Regions from separate parts of the Bacillus sp. NEAU-Y102 genome, predicted to be linked through region 2. Evidence: predicted binding sites of a transcription regulator. Region 2 holds the regulator's gene; each other region holds the start of a gene.
The links. Region 2 encodes Rex, which represses fermentation and respiration genes when NADH is low (regulators of the CRP and FNR family bind a similar motif). Its sites were predicted from a motif close to TTGTGAAATATTTCACAA; they were not measured.
Positions count from the first base shown of each region.

Region 1 (3,331 bases), on a different contig from region 2:
GATATTCGCTTCGTTGAAAAGAACTTCTTGAAAAAAGGTCCAGATGCATCTAAATCACAAACACCTGTAGAAAAATCAAAAAGCGGTACACTGACAGATATTTTAAAGAAGTTAGGATTAACACCTAAAAAATAATCATAAAGAGCACTCTATATAAAATAGAGTGCTCTTTTCTATAAATGACCCTTATCCAGCAAAAGGGGTATATTGGGGATATACAAGGGAAACCGGAAAAGGAATTTATATTGAATTATATATAAATCCAGAAGTAAGAAGCAGGTCCCCACTTCCGGATTATTTAGCAATTAATTATAGTACTGGTGCCATAGTTTCTTTTAATACTTTTACAGAATGAGCGAATTTCGCTTTTTCTTCTTCATTTAGCTCAAGTTCTACGATTTCACGTACACCTTCGCGGTTAATAACAGCTGGAACACCTACGTAAGCATCTTTCTCACCGTATTGACCTTCAAGGTATGCAGATACAGTTAATACGCTGTTCTCGTTGTTTAAGATCGCTTTAGTTACACGAAGTAGTGACATACCGATTCCGTAGTAAGTTGCACCTTTACGTTCGATGATATGGTAAGCTGCATCACGTACATTTTCGAAGATTTTATCTAAGTCTTCTTGTTTGTACTGTTCGTTGTTAGCTAAGATTGTTTCTAGTTTTTGTACACCGATAGTAGCGTGGCTCCATACTGGAAGTTCAGTGTCACCGTGCTCACCAACGATGTAAGCATGAACGTTACGTGGATCTACATCTAAGTAGTCACCTAACATGTAACGGAAACGAGCAGAGTCTAAAGTAGTACCAGAACCGATTACGCGCTCTTTCGGTAAACCAGATTCTTTCCAAGTTACGTAAGTTAAAATATCAACCGGGTTAGTTGCGATTAAGAAGATTCCATCGAATCCGCTATCCATAATGCCGCGAACGATTTGTTTAAAGATCTTTGTATTTTTCTCAACTAAGTCTAAACGAGTTTCACCTGGCTTTTGTGGTAACCCAGCAGTGATAACAACTAGATCTGCATCTTTACAATCTGCATAGCTACCGCTCCAAACTTTTGTTGGTGATGGAGAGAATGGTACCGCATGACTTAAGTCCATTGCTTCCCCTTCTGCTTTTGCTTCATTAACATCTACTAATACGAATTCTTCAGCTACACCTTGGTTGATCATTGAGTAAGCGTAACTACAACCTACAGCTCCTGTTCCTACTAATACTACACGATTGATACCTTTTTTCATGGTAATTTCCCCTCTCTATTGTTCACATATATTTTTTTATGATTGTTTAAGTAATTAATTAAAATACTAATTTAATGTTGTTTAACTTCTTTACATTCATATTGTAGCACGTATTATTGTGAATTACTTCACAATTTATGACCTATTTGTGAACTTTTTCACATAGAGTGTAAAGTTGTTAGATCAGGTGTGGAATCCATACCAAATTAGGTGTTTTCTTTAGATTGTGAATAAAAATGTATGATTCAATTACTCACTGTAACTAAATTCACTTTCTATAATAAAAATCCTAACATTCACAAAAAATGTAATCACATTATAAGATTAAACTGACTGATCACATCATTCCCTTACAAGATGGACGTCAATTAGCTTATATAGAATACGGTTAAATAAATGAATTAGCCTATACTTTATCACCTCCCTTTTAATCATTACTATATATTAAAAAATATCCGTTAAAATTATGCATTCTTTTCTAATAATAAACCATTCAATATAAGTGATAGGCTATGCAAAGCTTTAGACAACCGTGCCTCTGCATCTTCAGAATTCGCAATCCAACAAGCAAGGTCCACTAGTCCGCCATTTATAAATCTTGCTAAAGCTTCACAGTCCGTCTTTTCAATAATACAGTCCTTCATTAATTGCTGAAGCATCTCGGCCATCGTCACTAAACATTGTGACTGTGATGATTGATAATAACTAGTTCCTAATACTGCTGGTGCATCTCGAAGTACGATTCGCTGAATTTCTGGATTAAGTGCCATCGTTAAATATGCACGACAACGCCCAACAAACCCTTCCCATTTTCCTTCCGCTTCATCTGATACTTTCCCTAATTTATTATCCATTTCCATATCAATTTCTTTTACAACTGCTTCTAACAATCCTTTTTTATCACCAAAATGATGATAAATTGCACCACGTGTTAAACCGACAGATGCTGTAAAATCATCCATAGACGTATTTACATATCCAACTGTACCAAAAGCCTGTCTTGCTGCCCACAGCAATTTAGCACGTGTTTCAGTAATCATTTCTGCTCTCGTTTTTTTAATCATCTTTTCCTCCTACTTCTATTCATTCTCTTTATTCAAAATGAATTGCACTATAGTATCGTTCTCTATATAAAAGAATAACTCCTTTAAACATCGGCTCTCTATCCAGAGATAAAACATTTCAATTGACATACGCTCCGTATGTTAATATGATATTGGCATACGGTGCGTATGTCAATTATTTCTAGCTTACAAGATAATATAACTTCTTACCTATACCCTACATTGACTCACTGTCCCTTTTTATAGAAGGTATTAATGAAACAGAGGAGGAGTTAAAAGAATGAAGAATGTATATGTACACGTCAAATATTGTGGTGATTATCATGTTTAATTCCTACCGTGAGATTTTCAGTGCTCCTGGTACAAAAGGATTCTCATTATCAGGATTTATAGCTCGTATGCCCATATCAATGATGGGTATTGGTATTGTTACCATGTTATCTCAAGTAAGTGGTGACTATTGGCTTGCTGGAGCTGTTGCAGCTACCTTTACATTATCATCAGCTTTACTAGCTCCTCATATTTCTCGGATGGCTGATCAATTAGGGCAATCTCGCATACTTCTTCCGACTACAGGTATTAGCGTTTTCTTTACAATCCTCTTACTTCTATGTACGAAATATGAAGCTCCTTATTGGACGCTATTTCTATCCGCTTTATGTGCAGGTTGTATGCCAAATATGTCAGCTATGGTACGTGCACGTTGGACTAAACTATACCGCGGATCCCATAAATTGCATACAGCATTTTCCTTCGAATCGGTCGTCGACGAAATTTGCTTCATAATTGGTCCTGTATTATCTGTCAGTTTAAGTGTTATGTTCTTCCCAGAAGCAGGGCCACTTTTATCATCTGTTTTTCTTACAATCGGGGTATGCCTATTTACTATGCAAAAAAGCACAGAACCGCCTGTACACCCTCGCGACATTACAAACAACGGAACAGTATTTAAAATTGGTTCTTTGCGAGTACTAGTATTCACACTCATTGCTATAGGTACTATCTTCGGCACA
Region 1 covers NZ_JBTWFK010000015.1:2,768-6,098, reverse strand. The annotation lists partial or broken gene ACYFX0_RS27755 (dockerin type I domain-containing protein) at 1-135, shown strand, start outside; gene ACYFX0_RS27750 (L-lactate dehydrogenase) at 310-1,254, opposite strand; gene ACYFX0_RS27745 (TetR/AcrR family transcriptional regulator) at 1,719-2,318, opposite strand; gene ACYFX0_RS27740 (MFS transporter) at 2,642-3,331, shown strand, end outside.
Region 1: ACYFX0_RS27750 (L-lactate dehydrogenase) is a predicted target of Rex. The motif match lies at 1,371-1,388, and genes of this name have one in related genera.

Region 2 (3,331 bases):
AGTCCTCAAGTTTTGCGATTTCATCTTGTTGTTTTTCGTAACGTTTCATTTCTTGATCATATAATGCTGATTTTAAGTCTAAATATTTACTGTAGTTACCAACAAATCGTCTGCTTTCTTTATTCGAAATTTCATATACTTGTGTAACGAGTTTGTCTAAGAAATAACGGTCATGGGAAACGATTAATATTGCGCCAGGATAACCTTGTAAATATTGCTCAAGCCATGTTAATGTTTCAATGTCTAAATGGTTTGTAGGCTCGTCCAAAATAAGTAAGTCTGGTTTTGTTAATAATAATTTCCCGAGAGCTAATCTTGTTTTTTGCCCGCCACTTAAAGTAGAGATCGTCGTCTGGTGTGTTTCAACTGGGAAGCCAAGGCCGCTTAAAATGGAGCGAATATCCGCTTCGTATTGATATCCACCTTGATCTTTATAATTGAGTTGCAATTGGTCATAATCAGCTAACAATCTTTCATATATAGCTTCGTTTGAAAAGTTTTCTTCTTTTCCCATTTCTTGCTCAAGCTTTCGAAGTTTTGTCTCCATTTGCTGTAAGTGGGTAAAGACGGTTAGCATTTCATCCCAAATTGTTAAAGACGTTTCTAGGCCAGTATTTTGAGCTAAATACCCGATTGAGACATCTTTCGGTTTTATAATTTCGCCACCATCATGTGATAACTCACCAGCGATAATTTTTAATAATGTAGATTTTCCAGCTCCATTCCTTCCAACTAATGCGATACGATCTTTTGTTTGTACTTCCAATTTTATGTTTGCAAGAATTGTTTCTGCACCGTATAATTTCGAAAGTCCATTTACTTGTAATAAAATCAATGTTCTCACCTCAAATAATTTCTTAACTTTGCCATGTTTATATTTCTCAATCATACTAAAAATAGTGTATAGTTTAAAATAAAGAGAGAATACTTCTTCTCTTTATTATACAAGGAATTTAATGAGTGCTAAACTTCTGTATTTGATTAAAGTATATGAATAAAGATAGGAAGAGAGGAGAGGTCATATGGATCAGCAAAAGATTCCACAAGCCACTGCTAAAAGATTGCCTCTATACTATCGATTTATCCAAAACTTATCTCTTTCTGGTAAGCAGCGTGTTTCATCGGCCGAATTGAGTGAAGCGGTAAAAGTAGATTCCGCAACAATACGAAGAGATTTTTCGTATTTTGGAGCATTAGGGAAAAAGGGATATGGATATAACGTAAATTATTTATTATCATTTTTCCGCGAAACACTTGATCAAGATGATATAACGCGTGTAGCACTTATTGGAGTAGGTAATTTAGGGACCGCTTTCTTACATTATAATTTCACGAAAAACAATAATACAAAAATTGAAATGGCATTTGATGTTAGTGAAGAGAAAGTTGGAACAGAAATCGGGGGCATTCCTGTATATCATTTAGATGAATTAGAAGAGAGATTATCAAATGATATACAAGTGGCAATATTAACAGTACCGGCTACAGTAGCACAAGCTGTAGCAGATAGATTAGCTGAAACGAGCGTGCACGGTATTTTGAATTTCACACCAGCACGATTAAACGTATCAGAGAATATTAGAATTCATCATATTGATTTAGCTGTAGAGTTACAAACATTAGTTTACTTTTTGAAAAACTATCCACAATAAAACGCAGAGGAAGCGACCTCTGCGTTTTATTATTGTTTCTTCTTTGTGAATTTAACTAATATAAGGCGAAGTGCCAAATTAAAATCAATTGTTGCCATAACTGCAAATAGTATTGTCCACACATTCCAGATTGTATCTGTCACGTTCGTAATGGCGAAGCGTGTAAAGATACATCCAAGAAGGAAGTATAATGCGGCCATGAACAATGGTGAGTTTCTCATACAAAAAATCCTCCGATAAATCCTTGCATTTTTTCAGCTTCTTTAATCATTTCTTGAATTTGCTCATTGCTCATAAAAATTTGCCCAATAGCGACTAATGTATTCATCGCAACATGAGCTGCAATAGGAACGATAATGCGCTTCGTCTTCACATATAAGAAGGCGAATACGAGCCCCATAGCAGTGTATACCAATAAGTGAGTAAAATCAAAATGAATTGCTGCGAATACAAGTGAACTAATGATAGCTGCAATAAAGAAGTTGAACTTCTTATAAAGTGCACCGAATAGAATTTTTCTAAATACGATTTCTTCTAAGATAGGTCCGATTATAGATACAACAATAAGGAACCAAGGAGTAGTTCGTGCAATTTCCATCAGTTTCATTGTATTTTCTGAACCTTGTTTAATTCCTAGTAGCTGCATCTCGATCATACCGGCAACTATTTGTGAAAAGAAAGCTAAGAATAATCCGATGAAAATCCACCCAATTGTAGCTGGAACAGAAGAGCGCGTTGCATCTAAATGTCTGTCGCGAATATCTGTTCTAAGTAACCAAAGTACGATACATAATGCAACAAAGAAGCTAATAATTGCCCAGTGTCCCATTATGATTTGTCCTTTTTCCTCAATGGTAAATCCTCTATTATCATAGAGTCCTGTTTTTAGGAGAAGTGGTAATCCAACAGCGCCAGATAATTGCATTAAAATGTATGTAACGATAATCCACCAGTATTGTTTCTTCAAATGGTTTAACCATCCTTTCTAACTCTAGTGTATGAGATGAGGTAGGATAACATGTAAATATGTTATCTACGATATAAACTTTCATTCGAATTATGATTTTTTTGTAAATACGTATTTTAAATTAAAGTAGGAGACAGGAAAAAGTTGTACGTTTAGCGAAAACAACTTAGGGTGTCTTTCATATTGTAACATACGAGTAGGGGAAACAACGATTCATATAGTAAAGGCAGTATTCTATATAGAAAGTTTATATAGTAATTTGCGAAAAAATTATGATTTTTTTACTTGCAAAAGAAATTGAGATTATTTATTATTATAAGTGTGTTAGCACTCGGGTGACTTGAGTGCTAATAAATAAAATTTACATAACAAAATGAGGAGGTTATTGTTCATGCTAAAGCCATTAGGTGATCGCGTTGTAATTGAGCTTGTTCAAGCAGAAGAAAAAACAGCAAGTGGTATTGTATTACCAGATACTGCAAAAGAAAAACCACAAGAGGGTAAAGTTGTTGCAGTAGGTACTGGTCGAGTGCTTGAAAATGGTGAGCGTGTTGCTTTAGAGGTAGCAGCAGGTGATCTTATCATCTTCTCAAAATATGCAGGTACTGAAGTGAAATATGAAGGTACAGACTACTTGATTTTACGTGAAAGTGACATTTTAGCAGTTATCGGTTAATTATATAAATCTTAAAAAAATCCAAGGGGGTCAATT
Region 2 covers NZ_JBTWFK010000024.1:9,641-12,971, reverse strand. The annotation lists gene ACYFX0_RS30545 (ABC-F family ATP-binding cassette domain-containing protein) at 1-835, opposite strand, end outside; gene ACYFX0_RS30540 (redox-sensing transcriptional repressor Rex) at 1,023-1,652, shown strand; gene ACYFX0_RS30535 (YdiK family protein) at 1,682-1,873, opposite strand; gene ACYFX0_RS30530 (CPBP family intramembrane glutamic endopeptidase) at 1,870-2,619, opposite strand; gene groES (co-chaperone GroES) at 3,011-3,295, shown strand.

Region 3 (3,331 bases), on a different contig from region 2:
ATGGACGTCCTACCGTTATTCTTTTTATGATTTCAATTATATTAATAGTGACTGGTACAACAAAATCTGAACACCCAGTCATCGAATTTTTTGCTATTTTAAGTTTCATTCTATTTATATTCTTCCTTGTACTTGCAATATTATCTGTTATTAAGAAAACAGGTGTAGCAAAAAAACAATTTATTATTACAGCCGTATTATTTGTCATTTTTGTTGCGCTATTAGGTATTTCAGCTCCTTCTTCTGAAAAAACGACAGCAACTAGTACAAAAGTTGCCTCTAACAATGAAGAACAAAAAGATAGCGAAAAGAAAAAAGAACTAGAAAAGAAAGAGGCTGACGAAAAAACTCAAAAGCAAGAAGATGAGAAGCGTCTAGCCGAGGAACAAGCTCGTAAGCAAGAAGATGAAAAACGTCTAGCCGAGGAACAAGCTCGTAAGCAAGAGGATGAAGAACGTCTAGCTGATGAACAGGCTCGTAAACAACAAGAAGAACAAAAACGTCAGGCTGATGAACAAGCTCGTAAGCAACAAGAAGAACAAAAACGTCAGGCTGATGAACAAGCTCGTAAGCAACAAGAAGAACAAAAACGTCAGGCTGATGAACAAGCTCGTAAGCAACAAGAAGAGCAAAAAGCACAGCAAACTCAAACACAACCTACCTCAGGAAATACTAGTAGTGCATATTACAAAAATTGTGATGCAGTTAGAGCTGCGGGGAAAGCTCCTCTATATAAAGATCAACCAGGATATAGTCGTAAACTAGATAGAGACGGCGATGGAGTTGCATGCGAATAATAGTAATAAAAAAGAAGCTTAGTAAAAGCTTCTTTTTTTACTGTAATGCCTTACATTTAATATCCCTTTCTCTTATTTAGATGTGTTCTTAAATAAATTTCATACTATTATTCTCAAAAATGACACATAATAAGTGATTTCAATCACCACATTGATTTTCATTTATCGCTATTCTTAATTTAGTAATTACATTCAAACTTTATGGAGGCGTTCATATGAAACATACATTTACTGAAACTTCTATTGTCGGTGAGATCGTTACACAATTCCCGAAAGCTAGTGATCTTTTTAAATCATATAGAATAGATTTTTGTTGTGGTGGCAATAAACCGCTTATTGATGCAATTCATGAAAGAAATTTATCAGCTACTGAAGTGCTTACAGAGTTAAATACGCTTTATAATAATATGAAACGATTAAATGAATCTGAAATTGATTGGAAAAATGCTTCTTATCGCGAATTGATTGATTATGTTATAAATAAGCATCATCGCTATTTAAATGAAGAGTTGCCACAATTAAGTCCGTATGTGACAAAAGTATTACGTGTTCATGGGGCAAGTCAGCCTCATTTAGCTCAAATTCATAAGCTATTTCATGAACTAAAGATGGAACTAGAACAACATTTAATTAAAGAAGAAACAGAAGATTTTCCATTAATTTTAGAATTTGAACAAAATCCAACTGAAGAAAACTATGTGAAGTTACGTAAAGTAGTAGATGAGTTGGAAAATGAACATAACCACGCAGGCAACATTATTAAAGAGCTTCGTAAAGTTACAAATGACTTTACTCCTCCAGAAGGAGCTTGCGGCACTTATCGACTTGTTTACCAACGCCTTGAAGCACTAGAGTCTGATTTATTTGAGCATATTCATTTAGAAAATAACATTTTATTTCCACGTGCAATTACGAGAGTGTAAATTAAGTGCAGGACATGAGTGTAAATACTTATGTCCTGTTTTTTCATTTGGTAAAGAATATACACATCCCTCTCGAATAAGTCCGAACTTTAACAATTTGTGAATCATTGTAAAAATGTGATAAATATCACATCTCCCTCTTTTTAAATTTTCTATAATAGAAATATAATCCTTTGTTCAACACTTCACATAAAAAGGGGAAACGAAAATGAAAAAACGTTTAGTTATGATCGGAAATGGTATGGCTGGCATACGTTGTATGGAAGAAATATTAAAACATGATAGTGATTCATATGAGATTACTATTTTTGGAGATGAACCACATCCAAACTACAATCGCATTATGCTCTCTCATGTTTTACAAGGCAAAACAAATATGCAAGATATCATTATGAATGAATATAGTTGGTATGAGGAAAATGAAATAACTTTGTATACAGATGAAAGGGTTCAAAGTATTAACCGAGAAGAAAAAATAATTATCACAGAAAAAAATCGTACTCTTACATATGACAAACTAATTATCGCAACAGGTTCTAGTGCTTTTATTTTGCCCGTTGAAGGTTCTACTCTTCCTGGCGTAACAGGATTTCGAACTATTGAAGATACACAATTTATGATTGATACCGCTAATGAAAAGAAAAAGGCTGTTGTCATTGGTGGTGGATTACTTGGCTTAGAAGCTGCAAGAGGTCTTATTGATTTAGGAATGGACGTATATGTCGTTCATTTAATGCCAAGCTTAATGGAGCAACAACTAGATGCCAAAGCAGCTTCTCTATTACGCGAAGATTTAGAAGCGCAAGGCATGCAATTTCTAATGGAAAAGAAAACTGTAAAAATTCTTGGTACAGACCATGTTGAGGGCATTCAATTTGAAGATGGTGAAGTTGTAGATTGTGATTTAATCGTAATGGCTGTCGGAATACGCCCAAATACGCAAATAGCAAAAGATGCTGGTTTAATTGTAAATCGCGGTATTGTAGTCAATGACTATATGCTAACAAATGATGAATCCATTTATGCAGTTGGAGAATGTGCAGAACATGACGGTATCGCATATGGACTTGTTGCTCCTCTTTATGAACAAGGTGCGATATTAGCAAAACATATAACGAATTTACAAACTGATGGATATACGGGCAGTATCGTCGGTACGCAATTAAAAGTTGCAGGTTGTGATTTATTCTCTGCTGGCCAAATTTATGAAGATGACCAAACGAAAGCAATATCCATCTTTGATGAATGTAAACGTTCCTATAAAAAAGTATTAATTCGTGACAATAAAGTCGTCGGTATCGTTTTATATGGTGACACAGCTGACGGTACACGCCTCTTTAGCATGTTAAAGAAAGAAGAGGATATACAAGAATATACAGCCGCTTCCCTTCTCCACAAAGCTGGTGAAGAAAGTGCACTTGACGTTGCTACAATGAGTGCGGATGACACGATTTGCGGATGTAATGGTGTTACGAAAGGTACAATCGTTCACGCCATTTTAGAACAAGAGTTAACGACTTTTGAAGAAGTTAAGGGCTGTACGAAAGCCGCAGGTTCTTGTGGTAAATGCCGTCCGCTTGTGGAACAAGTTTTATCTCATACACTTGGAGA
Region 3 covers NZ_JBTWFK010000004.1:155,881-159,211, reverse strand. The annotation lists gene ACYFX0_RS12630 (excalibur calcium-binding domain-containing protein) at 1-797, shown strand, start outside; gene ric (iron-sulfur cluster repair di-iron protein) at 1,013-1,720, shown strand; gene nirB (NADPH-nitrite reductase large subunit) at 1,929-3,331, shown strand, end outside.
Region 3: nirB (NADPH-nitrite reductase large subunit) is a predicted target of Rex. The motif match lies at 1,836-1,853, and genes of this name have one in related genera.

Region 4 (3,331 bases), on a different contig from region 2:
AAGCACTAGGTGCAACGGTCGTGCATACACCGACTGAGCAAGGAATGACCGGTGCAATTGCAAAATCAAAAGAATTAGTAAATGAAATACCGAATTCATACTCTCCAAGTCAATTTGCAAATGAGGCAAATCCTCGTGCATATTTTAAAACATTAGGTCCTGAACTGTGGGACGCATTGAATGGAGAGATTAACATATTTGTTGCTGGAGCAGGAACTGGCGGTACGTTTATGGGGACTGCATCTTATTTGAAGGAAAAAAATATAGATATTAAAACAGTTATCGTAGAGCCAGAAGGATCTATTTTAAATGGTGGTAAGGCTGGTTCACATGAGACAGAAGGAATTGGACTTGAATTTATCCCGCCATTTTTGAAGACATCTTATTTTGATGAAATTCATACGATTTCTGATCGAAATGCATTTTTACGAGTGAAAGAATTAGCGCAAAAAGAAGGACTTCTCGTTGGAAGCTCTTCAGGAGCAGCATTTCATGCGAGCTTACTTGAGGCAGAGAAGGCAGCGCCAGGTACAAATATTGTAACCATTTTTCCTGATAGCAGTGAGCGCTATTTAAGTAAAGACATATACAAAGGATGGGAATAAAAAATGAGAGCAAAGACAAAGTTAATTCATGGTATTCGCATAGGAGAACCTTCAACTGGATCTGTAAACGTACCGATCTATCAAACAAGTACGTACAAACAAGAAGCAGTTGGTAAGCATCAAGGATATGAATATTCACGTACAGGTAACCCAACACGTGCAGCTTTAGAAGAAATGATTGCCGTATTAGAAAACGGTCATGCTGGATTTGCATTCGGTTCTGGAATGGCTGCTATTACAGCAACAATTATGTTGTTCTCAAAAGGTGACCACGTTATTTTAACAGATGATGTTTATGGCGGAACGTACCGTGTTATTACGAAAGTATTAAACCGCTTCGGTATTGAGCATACATTTGTAGATACAACAAACTTAGAGGAAGTTGTAGAAGCGATTCGTCCAAATACGAAAGCAATTTATGTGGAAACACCAACGAACCCACTACTAAAAATTACTGATATTAAGAAAATATCTACTCTTGCTAAAGAGAATGATTTATTAACAATTATTGATAACACATTCATGACGCCGTATTGGCAGTCGCCAATTTCTTTAGGAGCAGACATTGTACTTCATAGTGCAACGAAATATTTAGGAGGTCATAGTGACGTAGTTGCAGGTCTAGTAGTTGTAAATAGCCCACAACTAGCAGAAGACCTTCACTTTGTACAAAACTCAACAGGAGGTATTCTTGGACCACAAGATAGCTTCTTACTACTTCGCGGTTTAAAAACATTAGGAATTCGTATGGAAGAACATGAAACGAATTCACGCGCTATTGCTGAATTTTTAAATAATCATCCAAAAGTAAATAAAGTATATTACCCAGGTCTTGAATCACATCAAAACCACGAATTAGCAACAGAACAAGCAAATGGATTTGGTGCTATTATCTCGTTTGATGTAGATAGTGAGGAAACATTAAATAAAGTACTTGAGAAACTGCAATACTTTACACTTGCTGAAAGCCTAGGAGCAGTAGAAAGTTTAATTTCTATCCCATCTCAAATGACACATGCATCAATCCCAGCAGATCGCCGTAAAGAATTAGGAATTACAGATACATTAATTCGTATTTCTGTCGGTATTGAAGATGGTGAAGATTTAATTGAAGATTTAGCACAAGCGCTAGCATAATAAAAATGCACTGCTAATGTGGAGCAGTGCATTTTTATTATGTTAATTTGTGAAATGTTTCACAAATTAGACATACACAAATGAAATGAATTCATGTATATTGAATTCATGAAATGTTATTCATAAATAAACTTGTGAAATACTTCACAAACAGTGGGATTCATGTAGGACGGTAACTCTATTTTTTTTCGCTAATCGGGACTTATTATGACCTATAGGGACTTATAAAGACCGTGATAACAGAATAGGAGGAAATTTACATGGTAGTCAAAGAGAAAGTTGTAAATGAAATGCAAGAGGTAAAAGAGATGATTGATACGTTAGTAAATAACGGTCAACAAGCTTTACAAGCATTAGAAAGTTTTACACAAGAGCAGATTGACAACATTGTTCATGAAATGGCATTAGCAGGTGTTGATCAACATATGCCACTTGCAAAATTGGCTGTTGAAGAAACAGGCCGTGGTGTCTATGAAGACAAATGCATTAAAAATATTTTTGCCACTGAATATATTTGGCATAGTATAAAGCAAGATAAAACGGTAGGAATTATTCACGAAGATCCTCATGAAGAAATAATAGAAATTGCAGAACCTGTCGGTGTAGTAGCTGGGGTAACACCAGTAACGAATCCAACGTCGACAACAATGTTTAAAGCGTTGATTGCGATAAAAACGAGAAATCCAATTATTTTCGCATTTCATCCTTCTGCACAAAATTGTTCGGTGGCAGCAGCGAAAACCGTATATGATGCAGCAATGAAAGCTGGTGCACCAAAACATTGTATTCAATGGATTGAAAGACCGTCTGTCGAAGCGACGAAACAATTAATGAACCATGAGGGTGTGGCACTCGTTCTAGCAACTGGAGGCGCTGGTATGGTGAAATCAGCTTACTCTACTGGAAAACCAGCGCTAGGTGTAGGTCCTGGTAATGTACCGTGTTATATAGAAAAATCAGCACATGTAAAACGAGCTGTTAATGATTTAATTTTATCGAAAACATTTGATAACGGTATGATTTGTGCATCGGAACAAGCAATCATTGTCGATAAAGAAATCTATGATGATGTTAAAACAGAAATGATCGAAAACAATTGTTACTTTGTAACAGAAGAAGAAAGAAAAAAATTAGAAAAGCTCGTTATAAATGAAAATACATGTGCAGTAAATAGTGATATTGTAGGAAAATCAGCACAGTATATTGCCGAATTAGTTGGGATTACTGTTCCTGAACATACAAAAATGCTTGTAGCTGAAATTCAAGGTATCGGAGCAGCATACCCGTTATCTCGTGAGAAACTGAGCCCAGTATTAGCCTGTGTGAAGGCGAATTCATTAGAAAAAGGATTTACATATTGCGAAGAAATGTTGAACCTCGGTGGTTTAGGACATTCAGCAGTTATTCATTCTACAAATAAAGAAGTGCATAAGCAATTTGGATTACGTATGAAAGCTTGCCGTCTCATTGTAAATGCACCTTCATCACAAGGTGGAATAGGGGATATATATAACGGATTTATTCCGTCACTTACACTTGGTTGTGGTTCATACGGAAAGAATTCAGTTTCCAAAAATGTAACGGCGACT
Region 4 covers NZ_JBTWFK010000003.1:17,393-20,723, reverse strand. The annotation lists gene ACYFX0_RS09495 (O-acetylserine dependent cystathionine beta-synthase) at 1-605, shown strand, start outside; gene ACYFX0_RS09490 (bifunctional cystathionine gamma-lyase/homocysteine desulfhydrase) at 609-1,742, shown strand; gene adhE (bifunctional acetaldehyde-CoA/alcohol dehydrogenase) at 2,003-3,331, shown strand, end outside.
Region 4: adhE (bifunctional acetaldehyde-CoA/alcohol dehydrogenase) is a predicted target of Rex. The motif match lies at 1,790-1,807, and genes of this name have one in related genera.